DNA from 4 places in the Rossellomorea sp. RS05 genome. Region 3 is predicted to be linked to each of the others. Evidence: riboswitches for the same ligand, from Rfam matches in the RefSeq annotation. Region 3 holds a riboswitch; each other region holds the start of a gene.
The links. Region 3 has a riboswitch for S-adenosylmethionine ahead of ABJ225_RS16765 (5-methyltetrahydropteroyltriglutamate--homocysteine S-methyltransferase). Riboswitches for the same ligand answer to the same signal wherever they lie in the genome.
Positions count from the first base shown of each region.

Region 1: linked by a shared signal. The riboswitch ahead of ABJ225_RS14935 (alpha/beta hydrolase) and the one ahead of ABJ225_RS16765 (5-methyltetrahydropteroyltriglutamate--homocysteine S-methyltransferase) in region 3 are both predicted to bind S-adenosylmethionine.
Region 2: linked by a shared signal. The riboswitch ahead of ABJ225_RS01505 (2,3-diketo-5-methylthiopentyl-1-phosphate enolase) and the one ahead of ABJ225_RS16765 (5-methyltetrahydropteroyltriglutamate--homocysteine S-methyltransferase) in region 3 are both predicted to bind S-adenosylmethionine.
Region 4: linked by a shared signal. The riboswitch ahead of mmuP (S-methylmethionine permease) and the one ahead of ABJ225_RS16765 (5-methyltetrahydropteroyltriglutamate--homocysteine S-methyltransferase) in region 3 are both predicted to bind S-adenosylmethionine.

Region 1 is NZ_JBDKWY010000005.1:252,279-256,435, reverse strand. It holds gene ABJ225_RS14945 (VOC family protein) at 136-549, shown strand; gene ABJ225_RS14940 (M28 family peptidase) at 587-1,969, opposite strand; gene ABJ225_RS14935 (alpha/beta hydrolase) at 2,059-2,856, opposite strand; SAM riboswitch class I at 3,063-3,166, opposite strand; gene ABJ225_RS14930 (hypothetical protein) at 3,352-3,906, opposite strand; gene ABJ225_RS14925 (SDR family NAD(P)-dependent oxidoreductase) at 4,091-4,157, shown strand, end outside.
Region 2 is NZ_JBDKWY010000001.1:279,408-283,564, reverse strand. It holds gene ABJ225_RS01520 (1,2-dihydroxy-3-keto-5-methylthiopentene dioxygenase) at 1-265, opposite strand, end outside; gene ABJ225_RS01515 (methylthioribulose 1-phosphate dehydratase) at 280-909, opposite strand; gene ABJ225_RS01510 (2-hydroxy-3-keto-5-methylthiopentenyl-1-phosphate phosphatase) at 906-1,568, opposite strand; gene ABJ225_RS01505 (2,3-diketo-5-methylthiopentyl-1-phosphate enolase) at 1,568-2,770, opposite strand; SAM riboswitch class I at 2,841-2,942, opposite strand; gene ABJ225_RS01500 (pyridoxal phosphate-dependent aminotransferase) at 2,992-4,157, opposite strand, start outside.
Region 3 is NZ_JBDKWY010000007.1:92,282-96,438, forward strand. It holds gene ABJ225_RS16755 (hypothetical protein) at 1-158, opposite strand, end outside; gene ABJ225_RS16760 (EamA family transporter) at 383-1,270, opposite strand; gene ABJ225_RS16765 (5-methyltetrahydropteroyltriglutamate--homocysteine S-methyltransferase) at 1,311-2,435, opposite strand; SAM riboswitch class I at 2,509-2,618, opposite strand; gene ABJ225_RS16770 (6-phospho-beta-glucosidase) at 2,700-4,154, opposite strand; gene ABJ225_RS16775 (beta-glucoside-specific PTS transporter subunit IIABC) at 4,151-4,157, opposite strand, start outside.
Region 4 is NZ_JBDKWY010000002.1:247,170-251,326, reverse strand. It holds gene mmuM (homocysteine S-methyltransferase) at 1-655, opposite strand, end outside; gene mmuP (S-methylmethionine permease) at 624-2,039, opposite strand; SAM riboswitch class I at 2,125-2,233, opposite strand; gene nei (endonuclease VIII) at 2,402-3,217, shown strand; gene ABJ225_RS09005 (hypothetical protein) at 3,430-4,157, opposite strand, start outside.

The DNA.
Region 1 (4,157 bases), on a different contig from region 3:
AAGCAAATGAATTCGGGTTTTTCTATGACAAAAACACTTTTGTCCCAACCTCTTCTTTTCATATCCACTCCACACCCGCCATGGTATAATCATTTTTGTAAGCGTTATCTACCATTTTCAATGAGGAGTGTTTACATGTCGATCAACATTTATCTCAACTTTAATGGAAACTGTCGCGAAGCCGTCTTATTCTATGCAGATGTCTTCCGCACGGAACCCCCACACATCATGACCTTCAAAGAAGCCCCGCCAAGCCCTGATTTCCCCCTCCCGGAAGAAGCAAAGGAATTGATCCTCCATGCCAATATCGTCATCGACGGCGAAAAGATCATGTTCTCAGACACCTTCCCCGGCACACCCTTCATGGAAGGAAATAATATCACGTTAGCCATCGTCAAAGACAATAAGGACGTACTAACAGAACTCTTTGATCGCCTAAAAGAAGATGGCCATGTGGATATGCCTCTGCAGGAAACGTTCTGGAGCCCCCTCTACGGCGGGGTTACGGACAAGTTCGGCATCCAGTGGCAGTTCAACTACGAAGAATGATAGAAGCCTGCTGGCCGATCGGCCAGCAGGCTTTTGATTACCTTATATTCTTTTCATGGACGGAATCTTTTGATGCTTTCACCTTTGAAGCCGATTTAGGCTTCGGACCTTGGTGGTCAGGACGAGCCTGCTCATATACCGCGGCCCCTACAATTTCGGCTACATCCTGCAGCTTCTCTTTGCTGATTTTATCGATTGTATCCTCGGGAGTATGGTACCATGGCTCAAACGGACTGTGGATGAAGGCTCCCGCTGGGATTCCCGCTTCAGCAAACGGAACATGATCGCTCCTACCGCCTTCACCGATCGGCGTCGGGAATCCGTTCAATCGCTCGCTTGCAGCCTGGGATAGCTCCGTTACGAGGTTCGGGCTTCCATCGAGTGTGCGGAGGACCAGATCACCTGCGTCCCTGCTACCCACCATGTCGAGATTGAAGTACCCGATAATCCGGTCACGTTCTGTTTGCGGCAGGGAATCTACATAGTGATAGGACCCCAGCAGACCCAATTCTTCAGCCCCGAATGTAATGAAGCGTATCTCTGTATCTGTCGGTACATTTTTGAACACCTTTGCGAGTTCCAAGGTAACAGCTGTTCCCGACGCATCATCGTTCGCGCCAGGAGCCCCTTCTACTGAATCATGATGGGCCCCGATGATAAGCACATCATCCGTTGCTTTTTTCTTATTGACCGGAGCTTTCGAGGCAATGACATTTTGAGAGGTGCGCTCCGATGTTTCCGCTCCCTCGATCGTCAGCCGGACGGTCTCTCCGATATGTCGGCGCAGCTCTTCTCCTTCGGCCTTGGAAAGGGTGATGGCCGGTATGTAGCGATCATCCGGTTCTCCCAATGTCCCGCTCAGCGAGCCATCCGTATTGTTGTAGATGATGACCCCTGCGGCTCCTGCTTCAGAAGCATTGACGATCTTCTGTGCAAACGTGATTTCCCCTCGCTGGATAAGAACGATCTTCCCGTCTACATCTACTCCATCAAAGTCTCCTACTCTTCCAAGCCCTGCAGAAACGAGCTCGCCTGACACATCACCACTAACCGAGTAAGTGAATGCATCCGGGTTCCACTCGCCTTGCACCCCTGACAGTTCGATTGCAGTAGGTGCCGTGTACCCTATAAAGGTAAAGGGTTGAAGGGTCACGTCATACCCGTACGATTCAAATTGTCGTTTTACATACCTGATGGCATTTGCCTCGGATTCTGTCCCGGCTACCCTCGGTGTTTGTTGAAGATGGTCGATCGTCTGATAGATTCGCTCCGAATCGATTTTCTTGATCAGGTTCCGCTCATGCGGATTTTGCATGAGCTCCTTTCCTGGTTCAGGTGCCCCTGCAATGGCTGGTTGAAGTCCAACAGCACCAAACGATAGGGTCGTCGCAAGAGCAATGGATACGACAGATTTTTTCAAACGGTTTCCTCCTCTACTCATTTGATAGAATAGTAACAATATTTTGTAATTTAATGAAAGAGTAGGAATAACCGGTAAGAAACTACCATTTATAGACCATTGGCATGATCATAGCCGGTGGATTGAACCTGTAAAAGCCAGCTCCGAGTGAAATCAAGGAGTTGTTGAAAGGCCCCTGAAGTTGAGTAAGTATGGGAACCTTTCGGAATGATTGCCTTTTCTACCTCTCCCGAACGCCGATTGGAGAAGCTTGAATGATAGAGGGAGCAGTAATCGACTGAGATTTCTTCATCCTGGTCACCGTGGGCAAGCAAGACATTCCCCTTATACTCATTTGCCCGCCGTATCGGGTCCCACCCTTGAAGGGTCGTGAGAAACTCTCGCTTCAGCTCATAGCCCAAATAATCTGCCTTCCCGTCCCGCAAGATGGCTTCTTCCACATCATCTCCGATAATGCGTCCAAGATCATGCCGGGGAGAGCCGACCGCCGACCAGAGGGCAAGGTGGCGAACTTCTTCTTCGATGGCTGCTTCAAGGGCCACTGCCCCCCCAAGGCTGTGGCCGATCAAGGCAATGCTCTCCGGGTCCACCCCTTTCATCTGCTTCACAAATCCGATGACCGCCTTCGTCTGTGCAATGAAGCGATCTTTTGTATTCAAGCCGTACTCCCCCAGACTTTCTCCGCAACCGTCGTAATCGAAACGTACGACGATGTGTGAGCTGAGTTCATGTGCAGCCTTCACGAATAATCGGTCCACGCCTTCTTTTGAACCGACGAAACCATGACAGATGATGACGGCCGGATGGACGCCGAGACGTGTAGCAGGATACTGTATGGCTGCAGGAAGGTGGGTACCCTCCCATGGAATGGATGTATACCAGCTCATCTTACCCTCTCCTTTTATCTTAGTAGATCTTCCTTACAGTTTGTCCGTGCCTTCGAACACTGTTTCCCCTATGACTAGGCCTCTACATGCGCGCCTTTTAAAATGTATAAATCTGCGCCTCAGCGTTATGACTAATTAATCCAATCGTTTTAATCGGATTTATATACAAAAAAAATCTCCCATAAGGAGATGTACATTACTCTCTCCCCTTATCTGCCAGGCTGAAGTTGCCTGCTGGAATGAGCACCTTCCATTTGGAGGTTGCTGCGGGATCGTTGGACCAGATTCCTTCCCCGACTCTTTATAAGGTAGTATAGATTAAATTATCTTACAATTCACTCTTTGTCAACCATAATTCCTACATTGATACTATGAATTAAAACCCCACTTGACAGGTTGGTTTTGACGCTGTAAGATTGGCTCAACATCTTTACCCCCAATGATCCATATCGACCGAAGGCATATCAACTGCCTCCGGTCCTTTTTTTCGAGAAGTCAGTCTTCCATCTCATATCGCCCGTCTTCATAGATCCTGAATGCCCCGACTTCCCCTGTTCCTCCTTCATCTTTGAGGGTTTGTGATATGAGACGGAGGGTATAATAGGTCCCTTCTTCATCGGTCTGAGGCTTGCCGTCACCCTCATCAATCAGGATATCTCCGTCAGATGCTACGTTCAGCTCATCCTTCAAGAACTCAATGGCGGTTTCCACATCCGTAATGCCTGCAGTAGACCCGGATTCCCCGACTGGTCGTTGCGGTTCAGGAGCATTCCTTGCCGATGATTCGCCATCCTCTGCAGGCCCCTCCGTTTCCTGACTGTCCTGATCTTCCCCGGAAGAGTCCGATGCTTCTTGATCCTCTTCACCGAGTGATACTTGTTCGGATGTTTCATCAGGCTGTTCCGGGGCATCCTTCGTTCCCGCTTCCTCTGCATCCGTTGTATCTGTTGCATTCGCTTCCACCGGAGCCGTATTTCTTGGGGATTGTCCACATGCACTCATCAACAACATGATGGGAATCAACGCGCTTAACAGTTTCCAGCCGTTCATTGCCGTCTCCCCTTCCTCATTTTTCCTCATACCATTATTATTTCAGAAACAGGGTGGCGGGACAACTCTCAACGACAGGAGACGGTCATTCATCATCAGGGCAGACAGACTGAGTATAATCATTGGCTCAACGAGCATCCTATGCCTTACAATCAGCTTATAACCTAATCGAGGAGGAAGTACCATGAAATATACCGTCATTACAGGAGCAAGCTCCGGGATTGGCTATGAGGCCGCTCTGGCATTTGCAG
Region 2 (4,157 bases), on a different contig from region 3:
CAAGGTTCGGTGTACTGTCTGATAATGAGATGATATCCCACGCTTCATATCCCCGTCTGGCTGAAATATCTTCAATTTCATCCTTGAACGTTGTGAGGATCCTTTCTTTTTCCACGTCAGCCAAATCGAATTTTTCTTGAAGATCGCCGCTCAATTTCCCGATGTCCCAATGTTCATAAATGACGCCTTGCTCCTCCAGATACTGTATCACTTCTTCTTGATTTTCGATGACTTTATTGCTTCCTTGGACCTTGATTGTTGTCATGATTTTTCCTCCTTTTATGATTGAAGTTGAACGGTGGATTTTAGTGATAAGAGAGAAAGCTGATATTGAAATAGGAACTCAGATGCTTCGAGAAGCTTTTTTGCTTCAAAACCGCTCCGTCCCCAAACCGTGATCCCATGATTCCGGATCAGCACGGCGCCGGCGTCTTCATTAACATGATGGGAGAAGGCGCTCGCAAGGGTCGGAATATCCGCGTAATTCGGGATGATGGGAATGATGAGTTCATCATCTTGTCCCCATTTTCCAAACGCTTTTATCAATTCTTGATTTTTGAAGGTGATCTCTCCCTGATCCCCATAAAGCTCACTGACCACATTATTGGCTACGGTATGCACGTGGAGGGAACAGACTGCCTGGGTCCCTTTGAAAATATGCGTGTGGAGGAGGGTTTCTGCTGAGGGCTTGAGTTTCGTTTCCTCCAGAGGATTCCCGTCCAGGTCAACGAGTAGGAAATCCTCTACCGTCCTTTTCCTCTTATCCTTTCCGCTGGCGGTTACCAGGAAGGCACCAGTGGCCGATCCGGCCTTGATGGCCAAGTTGCCTGAAGTGCCCATGAACCAGTCACGGTCTGCGAGTTCCCCCTTGATGGTGGACAGCTCTTCCCACTCTCTTTGGTAACTCATGCCCTCACCCCTTCCTTCAATGCCTCTATACAGTCATGGAATGTTTCAAATGGGATATGGGGAATCCCCAATTCATTGCAAGTGTCAGCAAGATAATCCCTCGCAAGCACCTTGTCAGCCACCTTGGCCATCTCCAAGTCTGTTACAGAGTCACCGATGGCAATCACTTCTGCACCATCCGGTATGGAAAGGGAGCGGAGGACGGACGGTTTGCAGCATCCGCATCCTCCATTCCCGCATTGCCCATCACAGCCATAGGGCCAGTTGATGGAAATGAAGGGACCGGTGAAATCCGCTTCATTGCAGTAGATTCCTGCAAATGGGCCATATCCGTCCAGGAGTGGGCGGACAAAGAAATCGATCCCTCCACTCACGATATATAACGGGATTCCTTCCTCTTTCGCAAATTGAACAAAGTCCCAGAACCCTTCCCGGATGACTGCCGTATGTAAAAGATAGTCCACGAGCTCATCTTTTTGTTGGGAAGGCAGAAGTGCGAACATATCCCCTACCCCTTTCTCGATCGACATCGTCCGGTCAAGTATGGCATCTTTGAGTCCTTCCCATTCCGGAGGGGCAAATTGCTTCATGAGGGAGATGATATTATCTGTTTTCGTAATCGTTCCATCAAAATCACACAAGATGATCCGTTCCGTCATCAGCCCTTCCCTCCCTTGCTCCACAAGCTTAGAGCGACTCTAAGCTCTTCTCCCTGGACTTCTTCAAAGGGAATTCCCGCTTTCACCGCTTCAATTGCCTGTCGGAAGGCGAGCCCTCCGCTTACAGCACCTCCCGGATGTCCGTGGACGCCGCCGCCGGCATTGATCACACACTCCTCACCAAAATCCTCCACAAGATGTGGTACCAGTCCTGGATGGATACCTGCCGATGGGACAGGGAATGTCTTTTTGAACGGTGAAGGCTCATCCGTCAGCTCTCTACTGATGGCGAGTACTTGATCTTTCTCCAGTGCCACACTTCCATAAGGGGAAGGGAACAAGGAAAAATCCGCTCCCGTCATCCGTAAAAATTTCCCTAGCCATAAGGAGTAGGCGACTCCATGATGGGGAGCCTGGGCAACAGCTCCTGCAAAGGCGGGATGGGCCATGAGCGGAAGTCCGATGTTTTCATCTTCCCTGAGTTCTTGAAGTACATCGAGAGAATAAGAAAATACGTTGAATAGCAAGGCATCCGCCCCAAGATCCCGTGCTCTTCTTGCCTTATCGCGAAGCTCAGACGTCCGTCCGGTCAGGTTCACCGCATAGAGCGTCCTCTTACCTGTCTCCTGCTGCACCTCATCAAGGATCCTCCTGCCGTTTTTCACCCGCTCTTCAAAAGGCGTCAGGTGGTTATCAAAAAGGATTTCATCATCCTTCACCAGGTCAACACCTCCGCGAGCCTGGGCACGCAGCTGATCTTCCATGTAAGCGAGATCCCTTCCGATCACTCCCTTGAAAATGCTCATGAGGAGGGGGCGATCCTTGACGCCTGCAAGTTCCCTGATCCCCTCGATACCGTACCGTGGTCCCGGATAGTGACGGTTGAGATCGTCACTGAATTCAAGATTGATAAGCTTTACCTGACCATCCAGGGAGAGTTTCCCGAAGACCGTTGTCAGTATCGCAGGGAGATCATTTGAATAATTGCCACCGGGGTAAGCGATCGAAATTTCTCCCACCCCTTCACCGGCCTCTTCATTGATGGAAACGACCCTTCCCTTGAATTTCAGCAGTTGCTCTTGTTCGAGTTGGGGAAGGTCTGTCCAAGAGCCCACTGTCAAGCCCAAGGCGATGCCTTCTGCCTTTTTTTCGAAAGACCCTTTTGCCCCTGGCAATCTATATGTTGCAATCACTTCACTCATGTTCTGCCTACCTCCTTATACAATCAAAAAAGCCCCTTCCGATAAGAAGAGGCTTTCAATCCATCACTCTATCTTATCTCCCAGCGTCTGCTGCAAGAATTAGCACCGTGCTCGTAATGAGTCGGTTGCCGGGCTTCATCGGGCCAGTCCCTCCGCCTGCTCTTGATAAGAATCTATTCATTTGGTTTCCAGTAGGATTATTGCATCGATCGGGAGTCCTGTCAATCCCTATTATCGAACAAATGTAAATTTTCAATCCTTTCCACTGCTTCCTGAAGCCTTTCCTCACTGGTAAGGAGACCTACCCGGACATACCCTTCCCCGTGATCCCCGAAGCCGATGCCAGGCGCCACGGCTACATGGGCCTTTTCAAGGAGTAGGTTCGAGAAATCCATCGACGTGAAGCCTTCCGGCACTTTGAGCCAAGCGAAAAATGAGCCTGCCGGTGCATCCACATCCCAACCGATGGATCTCAATCCACCGATGAGGGCATTCCTTCTGCTTTCATAGGTCTCAAGCTGGGCCTGGACGCACTCCTGCGATCCGAGGAGCGCCGTCACCGCTGCTTCCTGAATGGCGCCAAAGAGGCTCACATACATATGATCCTGCATGAGATTGATGGCTTCTATCACACTCTCGTTCCCGACGGCAAATCCTACTCGCCACCCCGCCATATTATACGTTTTGGAGAGAGTATAGATTTCAATGCCGACATCCTTAGCTCCATCTGTTTCAAGGAAGCTATTGGGACGCTTGCCTTCAAATCCGATCGCCCCATAAGCAAAATCGTGTACCACGCAGATATCATGGCTACTTGCCAATTTTACCGTTTCCTCAAAAAAGGCTGGTGTGGCTACTGCTCCCGTCGGGTTATTCGGATAATTCAGGAACATAAGCTTGGAACCGTCGAGTTCGGCTTCACTAAACCGGCTGTAATCGGGGAGAAAATCATTTTCCTCAAGTAGCGGCATCAGCTTCATCTCCGCTTCTGCAAGTGCCACCCCTGATAGATAATCAGGATACCCAGGGTCCGGAACCAGCACGGATTCACCCGGATTCACCAGGCACTGCGGAATCTCCACGAGACCCGCCTTCCCCCCGAAGAGGATAGCTACTTCTTTGTCAGGATCCAGTTCCACCCCGTATTCCCTTTTATAGAAAAGCGCTACCGCCTCTTTGAAAGAGGCCATCCCCCTGAAAGGTGAATAGCGATGATTCAATGGGTTTTCGGCCGAAGCCTTCAAACTATCTACAATATGTTCAGGTGTGGGCCTATCAGGGTTACCCTGCCCAAGGTTAATGACATCGTGTCCTTCATTAATGACACGCTGAACGTTGGCTGTCAATTCAGCGAAAAATTGCTTTGGCAGCGAATCGAGGCGATCCG
Region 3 (4,157 bases):
AAAAATCCGTCACTCGTTCTAGATTCCTTATCTAAATGACTTGCTGTCAACGAATCTTTTAAAGCAGTAGGACGTTCTGCCATTTTCATAAAAAACCAACCTCCTAATACAATAATAATTAGAACCATAAAGCCAATAATCAATAGTTTCTTTCTCATATCCCCACTCCTTTTATGTATGCACTACTCTTTATAAGCATTGTAGCAGGAGCCTCAAGCTAAAAGTTAGAATTTACCAAAAATAGCACCTTTTCATTACATACATTCCACAATAATTCCAATTATAAACATTAATGTATATTTTTTATTCACTGACTTAGAGTCGCTCCGAAATTTGCATTACCTTACTTACAATACACATTTCTCCTCAAAAAAAGACCAGCCTAAGCTGATCTCACTTGTCCTTTATCTAGATCTGATTTCCCTCTCTGTCCCCACACTAATAGCACAATCCCTAGAAGGAGGAGACCGACGCCCAACCATGACAGGGCATCAAGGGATTCGCCGATCAGAAAGACCCCGAGCATGGTGGCGGTGAGGGGTTCGGCGAGGGAGAGCGTCACGGCGGTTGAGGCAGGCACCTTCACCAGTCCACGTGCAAAGAGAAGATAGGCAAGTCCTGTTGCCACGACCCCGAGGTGCAGGGCGACCCCGGCTCCCCTTACCTCCATAAGCCACGATAGATCATAGAGGAAGAGGAAGGGCGTGAGGAAGATTGCACTCAGCATGAACACGATAGCGACCACGGGAAGTGTTTCCCTTCTATTGACAAGGGTTCCGCTGATCATGGTGTACCCGGCAAATGAAGCCCCCGCCCCCAGTGCGAGGAGGATGCCGCGCGGGTCGGCAACGACCGACCCTCTATTCGTGAACAGAAGGATGCAGCCTGCGATGGCCAGGGCGGTGGAGGCCCACCAGGATGCTTGGGGGACCTTCCTTTTTATCCCCCATTCAAGGAGTCCTGCTATGACCGGGGCGCTTCCGATGGCGATGACGGTCCCGATTGCAATCCCTGTCATACTGACTGCCGAGAAAAAGAAAGGCTGGTAAAGTGCCATGCAAAGAGCGGCCGCCACGGTTCCTTTCACAGGCCACCCTCTCCAATGTATTTTCCCCAAGGATAATAGAAGGAGAAATAAGCCTCCTATGGCCAGACGCACTGCTCCGATGGCAATCGGATGAACGCCTTCCGGTGCCAATGCCTGTACCGTCCCATTTGTTCCCCACAGCATGGCGGCCAGGAGGATAAAGAGAGCATACTGTATCCGCAATGAAACCCTCTCCTAATTGATTACTGGTTGAATGGAAATCTCATTCCCACACACGATCGGCAATGGTGATCACGTGTTGCAGCTTCTTCCATTGTTCTGCTTCCGTCAACAGATTTCCTTCTTCTGTTGAGGCGAATCCACATTGGGGACTGATACAGAGCTGGTTGATGTCCACATAGCGCGCAGCTTCCTGTATCCGTGCCTCGACGTCTTCCGTTGCCTCGAGCTCTCCATGTTTCGACGTCACAAGACCGAGGACGATCTGGAGATTCGGATTCTTCACATAGCGTAGCGGTTCGAAGCCTCCGGAACGCTCATCATCGAACTCCAGGAATAGCCCGTCGAGGTCGAGCCCGCCGAAAATGGTTTCGGCAGCCGCTTCATATCCGCCTTCAGCTGCCCATGTCGATTTGAAATTCCCCCTGCAAATATGCATGGTCACGACAAGGTCCTCTGGGCGATCCTTCACAGCCTCATTGATGGTACGGGCGAAGGATTCCCTGAGTTCGTCGGGTTCGCGGCCAAATGCCTTGATCTGCTCATGTCCCTGTTCGGAGAAGAATACCGACCATGCCGTATCGTCGAGCTGCAGATAGCGGCAGCCTGCATCGTAGAAAGCACGGATTGCCTTTTTGTAGGCTTCGGCTACATCCCGATGGAATGCCTCCAAGTCATCTCCGTATACGTCAGTTTCAATCTTGCCTCTGAAGAAAAGCATATTCGGACTTGGAATCGTCATCTTGGCTGTGTGATCGCCTGCAATGCCATGAAGGAATTCGTAGTCTTTCAGCATCGGATGATCCGTGAAGTCCACTTTCCCCGTCACTTTGATGCCACGTGCCTTGGTCGTCGTGTTATGGAACTTGATGCCCTGGTCCGATTCATATCCTTCGACGCCATCCAGACCTTCAAGGAAGTCGAAGTGCCACCACGCCCTCCTGAATTCACCATCGGTCACGACTTGGAGGCCGATTTCCTTTTGCTTGTCGACGATGCGGATGATTTCTTCATCCTCGATTCGTCGGAGTTCAGCTGCGGATAGCTCTCCATTCAATCTCCGTTCGCGTGCTTCCTTGATTCTTTCCGACCTCAGCAGGCTGCCCACCTGATCTGCCCGGAACGGGGCTTTTATTGCTTTCTTACCTTTTGTCTGTACGTGTGTCATCTGAATCCTCTCCCTTTCTTCATATAAAAAGGCCCTTCCCGGTAAAAGGAAGAGCCTGATGATTCTCGTCTCTTCCTCATCTCCGAACGAATCTCGTTCAAGGATTTAGCACCATTCTGTTCAAGTTTGAACAGCGGTTGCCGGGTTTCACAGGGCCAGTCCCTCCACCACTCTTAATAAGGAATATCGCTATTTAATTTTCTCAATATAATAATTATTCAGGATTTAGCTCCTGTTGTCAATGGGATGAGGGAAATTAACCGCTCAACTTTTGACGGTTTCGTTCTCCAATGCCGCTCCATTCGTCTCGATCACCTGTCTGTACCAGTCGAAGCTGGCCTTCTTAGAACGGTTGAGGGTGCCATTGCCTTCGTTGTCTTTGTCCACATGGATATAGCCATATCGCTTTTTCATTTCGCCACTTGACGCGCTGACGATATCAATCGGTCCCCAGCATGTGTAGCCCAGCAATTGTACTCCGTCCTTAATCGCTTCGTTCAGCTCACGGAGATGGGCTGAGAGATAATCGATTCGATAGGCATCGTTGATTTCCCCATCTGCGCCGGGCTCGTCGATGGCCCCGAGGCCGTTTTCCACGACGAATAATGGTTTTTGATAGCGATCATACAATTGATTGGCCGTAATCCGGATCCCTTTTGGATCGATGGTCCATCCCCATTCCGATGTTTTCAAATGAGGATTTTTGACCGAAGGGAACACATTGCCTGCTGTCATCTTCCCGAGGATTTCAGGATCACGGCTGATCGTGCGGCTGGAGTAATAGCTGAATCCGATGTAATCCACCGTATGAGCCTTAAGAATGTCTTCATCTCCTTCTTCCATCTGGAGATCCCACTCCTGCTCCCGGAAGAAGCGCTTCGCATAGCCCGGATACGCTCCACGGGACTGAACGTCGATGAAGAAGTAGGATTCGCGATCCCGTTCGATTCCCGCCCAGATATCTTCCGGATTACAGGAGTAAGGATACGTGACACCTGCGGCCAGCATGCACCCGATCTGTGCCTCCGGATCGATCTCATGGAGTGCCTTCACGGCAAGGGCACTGGCGACAAGCTGATGATGAGCAGCCTGATAGAGGACCTGATCCCGGTTTTCACCTTCTTTGAACACGATTCCTGCCCCAAGGAAAGGCAGATGGAAAAGCATATTGATTTCATTGAACGTCATCCAATATTTCACGGTTCCTTTAAAACGATTGAAAAGAGTGCGGGCATACGTTTCGTAGAATCCGACGAGCTCACGGCCCTTCCAGCTTCCGAACGTTTCAATCAGATGGACAGGCACATCGAAATGGGCGATGGTTACAACGGGTTCGATTCCGTTCGCTTTGAGCTCTGCGAAGAGGTTTTCATAGAATGTCAATCCTTCTTCATTCGGCTCAGCGTCGTTCCCGTTCGGGAAGATCCTTGCCCATGATACAGAAACCCGAAGGCATGTAAAGCCCATCTCGGCAAACAGCTTGATATCTTCTTTGTAGCGATGATAAAAATCGATGGCTTCATGTGACGGATAGTAAAGGTCATCTTGAAGTTCCAGGTGTGGGATATTCCCCTTCATATAGGAGAATCTCTCTTCACCGCGTGGAAGGAGGTCGACGTTGGTCAACCCCTTCCCGCCTTCGCGGTATCCTCCTTCTGCCTGGTTTGCTGCAATGGCCCCTCCCCAAAGGAAGGACTTTGGAAATGTAGTCGTTGTCATGAT
Region 4 (4,157 bases), on a different contig from region 3:
AATCGGCCACCCTCGTCCCATCACTGATCCGGGATCCATCCCTCAACGAGAAGGATAACCAGGCATAAACACCGGGATTCTCATTCAATAAGGATACCAACACTTCCGCTTCTTCAAATGAAGGGATGGTTTCAAAAGCCAGAACGTCGGCTCCGGCTTCAACAAGGGCCTGAATACGGAGACGATGGAAGGCTGCAAGTTCTTCCTTCGAAATGCCGTAATCCCCCCTATACTCGGACCCATCTGCCAGATACGCACCGTACGGACCGACAGAGGCCGCTACGAAAGGCTTATGACGACCGTTGTCCCGACTGCATTCTTCATCCCAGAATGAATCCCTTGCTTCTTTTGCCAGGAATACGGTTTGCTTGATCAGACCAATGGCCTCCTCCTCGCCTATCCCTCGTTTACCGAATCCCTCCACTGTTGCCTGGTAGCTTGCTGTGATAGCACAATCGGCTCCGGCTCGGAAGTAGTCCGTGTGGACGGCCGAGATTGCCCCCGGGTTCTCAATGAGGGTCCGGGCAGACCACAGCGGATCATCGAGATCGCATCCATGGGACTCCAGTTCAGTGGCGAGCGCCCCGTCCAGGATGACCGTGGCGTGACTCCTCAAGATGGCTTCAATGGGATTGTGTTTCACTTGTGTTGACATACTCGACACTCCTCTTCTTTTTCACATAGTTTGTCACATAGTACGCTGCATAACAGAAGCCGACGAACGGGATCGTGCAGTAAAGTGCCACCCTCTGACCTTCATCGAATGCGATACCGATGACGGATGCAAGGCAGAGAAGGAACGATGCAATCGGGACAAATGGATACAATGGCGTCTTATATGCCAGGTCCTTCACGCTGTTACCTTCTTTGATGAAGCGTCTCCTGAAGAAGAACTGCGATGCACTTATGCTCATCCAGACAAATACGACAGCCAGTCCGGAAATCGATACCAATAAGATATATACTGTATCGGGTGCGTAAATGCTTGATAAGAGTGCAAGCCCGCCTCCCAACATGCTGGTGATGGTGGCTACGAGGGGAACGCCCGATTTGGTCAATTTACCGAAGAAAGACGGTATGGTCTTTTTGTCTGCAAGTGACCAAAGCATCCTGGAAGAAGCGTACAAGCCGGAATTGGCTGCGGAGAGGATGGCGGTGATGATCACCACATTCATAAGGTCTGCCGCATATGGAATCCCGATCCTGCCGAGTACGGCGACGAATGGACTTTCCAATACGCTTGCCGCTTCACTTGGGAGGAGGGCAGAAAGCACCACAATCGTCCCTACATAGAAGATGACGAGTCTGATAAGGGTTGTCCGGATCGCCTTTGGAATCGTTTTGGTAGGCTCCTTCGTTTCACCCGCTGCTACCCCGATGAGTTCGGTGCCGGAGAAGGCGAAATTGACGGCAAGCATTGTCATGATAATGGCAAATGCCCCATTCGGGAATAACCCCGCATCGGTGATATTTGTGAAGAATGGTGCCGGGGATGAATCGGCAAGGGGCACGAAGCCGACGATGGCAGCCCCTCCTGCAATGATGAAAAAGACAATGGCGACTACCTTGACAAGGGAGAACCAGAATTCAGATTCTGCAAAAAATCGGACCGTGAACGCGTTCATACCGAAGATGATGGCTGCAAATAACCCACTCCAGATCCATACGCTCACTGATGGGAACCACCGCTGCATCATCAGACCGGCAGCCGTGAATTCAGATCCAAGGGCAACCGTCCAAGTCAGCCAGTACAACCAGCCGACGGCATAACCGGTACCCGGCCCGATGTACTTTGCCGCGTAGCTGTGGAAAGATCCCGTCTCGGGCATATGTACCGAAAGCTCCCCGAGGCACATCATGACAAGATACACGACGATGGCTCCGATCAAATAAGAAAGGATCGTACCGAATGGACCTGCCTGATGGATGGTATACCCCGAGCTGAGAAAAAGCCCCGTTCCGATCACGCCCCCAAGGGAGAGCATGATCAAATGCCTTGTTTTCATTTTCCTCTTAAAGTCTTTTGCTTCACTTTTCATGTTGGCATCCTCCGCGTTCTTGATTCTGGGATGAGCAGACAAACAAAAAACGCACTCAAAACGAGTGCGTTACCGACAAATAAACTGCTTATCTATCAGGTTTGATCACCCGCTGGAATTAGCACAGTTTCTTCATAAGAAGATCTGCTGCTGAGGCTTCAAAGGGCCAGTCCCTCCACCTCTCTGGATAAGAATTATGAGATTGTTATAAACATTAACAAGAACCCTCATTCCTGTCAATATAAAAATAATCACACCAAAATTATGTAAGCGCACCCACACCTTACCCTTGGTGAAAAAATACCCATTTGATTATTTCCATGGGAATACGGGAACGTATATAGAAAAAGGGGGATGACACCATGCCGGAAGGACCGGAAATCAGAAGGGCTGCCGACCGTGTTCAAAAAGCTCTCGCCCATCTTCCCGTCATGGAGATTTTCTTTGCCTTCCCACAGCTAAAGGGATATGAAAGTCTCCTTCAGGGAACGAAAATTACCAGGGTGGACACGAAGGGAAAAGCGATGCTGATCCGCTTTGACAACGGCTATACGATGTATTCACACAACCAGCTGTATGGAAGATGGTATGTGAAAAAAGCCTATGAATACCCAAAAACCAACCGCCAGCTGCGCGTAGCCATACACAATGAAAAGAAATCCGCTTTGCTCTATAGCGCCTCTGATATTGAAGTCATGCGGGATGAGGAGGTCCATTTACACCCCTTCATTGCACGGGTGGGTCCGGATATTCTCAGTGAAGACGTAACAAGTGGAGACATCCTGGCCAGGATGGAAGCATTCAGGAAACGCAAATGGGCGCAGCTGCTGCTTGATCAAAGTTTCGTTGCCGGTATCGGGAACTACCTTCGCTCTGAAATTCTATTCGTCTCAGGGATCCATCCGACACTCCGTCCCATGGACTGTAGTAATGACCAGCTGACCCTTGCTGCCGAAGCCATCATTCATTTGATGACGCAATCCTACGAAACCGCTGGGATCACCAATGACCTGCAGTTAGTAGAAAAGCTGAAACAAGAAGGTGTGACGCGGTCCCGTTACCGCCATTGGGTCTTCAATCGTGAAGGTTCCTCATGCTATCGCTGCGGGACCGAGATTGAGAAAATCACGGCCGCTTCCAGAAGGCTGTATTACTGTCCACATTGTCAGTCCAAATAAAAATGAGGTCGGGACTAAACAAAAAAAGTACCATTTAACACGACCAGTATAGGTTCTATATACCGCTAATGATTTCCGTGCAACCGCTAGAAACAAGTAAATAAAAATAGTCATGAAACAAATTAAAACCCGAATTCATTTGCCTGATCGGTGGCAAATGAATTCGGGTTTTACTATAGCTACAACACGTTTTTCCAACCCTCTATTTATTATTAGATTACGCCGTCCATCCCTGCACTCGTCATAATCCCGTCGAGGGCTTCTACAAAATAGGCGTGGTCAAGCCCCTGTTTGACGACGATGTCCTTCATGATGACACCCAGTTCAGTTGAAATCCTCAAGTATTCTGTCGTCATATCATCAAGTTTCGCTCTGGTTTCGGCGGCATTATCGACGTTCACTTTCTCAATTGTCTTAATCATGTCTTCTGAGATTGCCAGGTATTTGTCCTGTGTTTCTTTGTATTTCTTGATATCTCCGTCCACTTCTTTGCTATTGTCGATCGAATCAAGCAAGCCCAAGGCGTCATCATGCATGCTCTTGTAGACAGGTTCCTCTATCTGGAAGGTCTGAAGTTCCGATTTGACCATTTGTACGTCCTCTTCGGTCATGTTTTCTTTAATGTAAAAGTCGGGATTTCCAATTCCATAATCATAGTACAACATCACTTCCATCATACTCGCCTGGAATATAGCAAGCTGGATTTCTTTATCAAAGGAGGCAAATTCTTCTTCACTGGCTTCAAGACTGGGTCCCTGACCAGGCATCGTGGTCTCAGCTTCCCCTGCAGCCGGACTGTTGAACGCATCGGAAGAGTCGTCATTGAATGGGTCGTCTTCAGTACTCAGCGAATCATCCTGGACGCTTCCATCTGCCGGAATGTCATCGATTGATGCCGTTCCCCCATCCCCCGATGCAGTACCTTCTTCCTCTGTTGCCG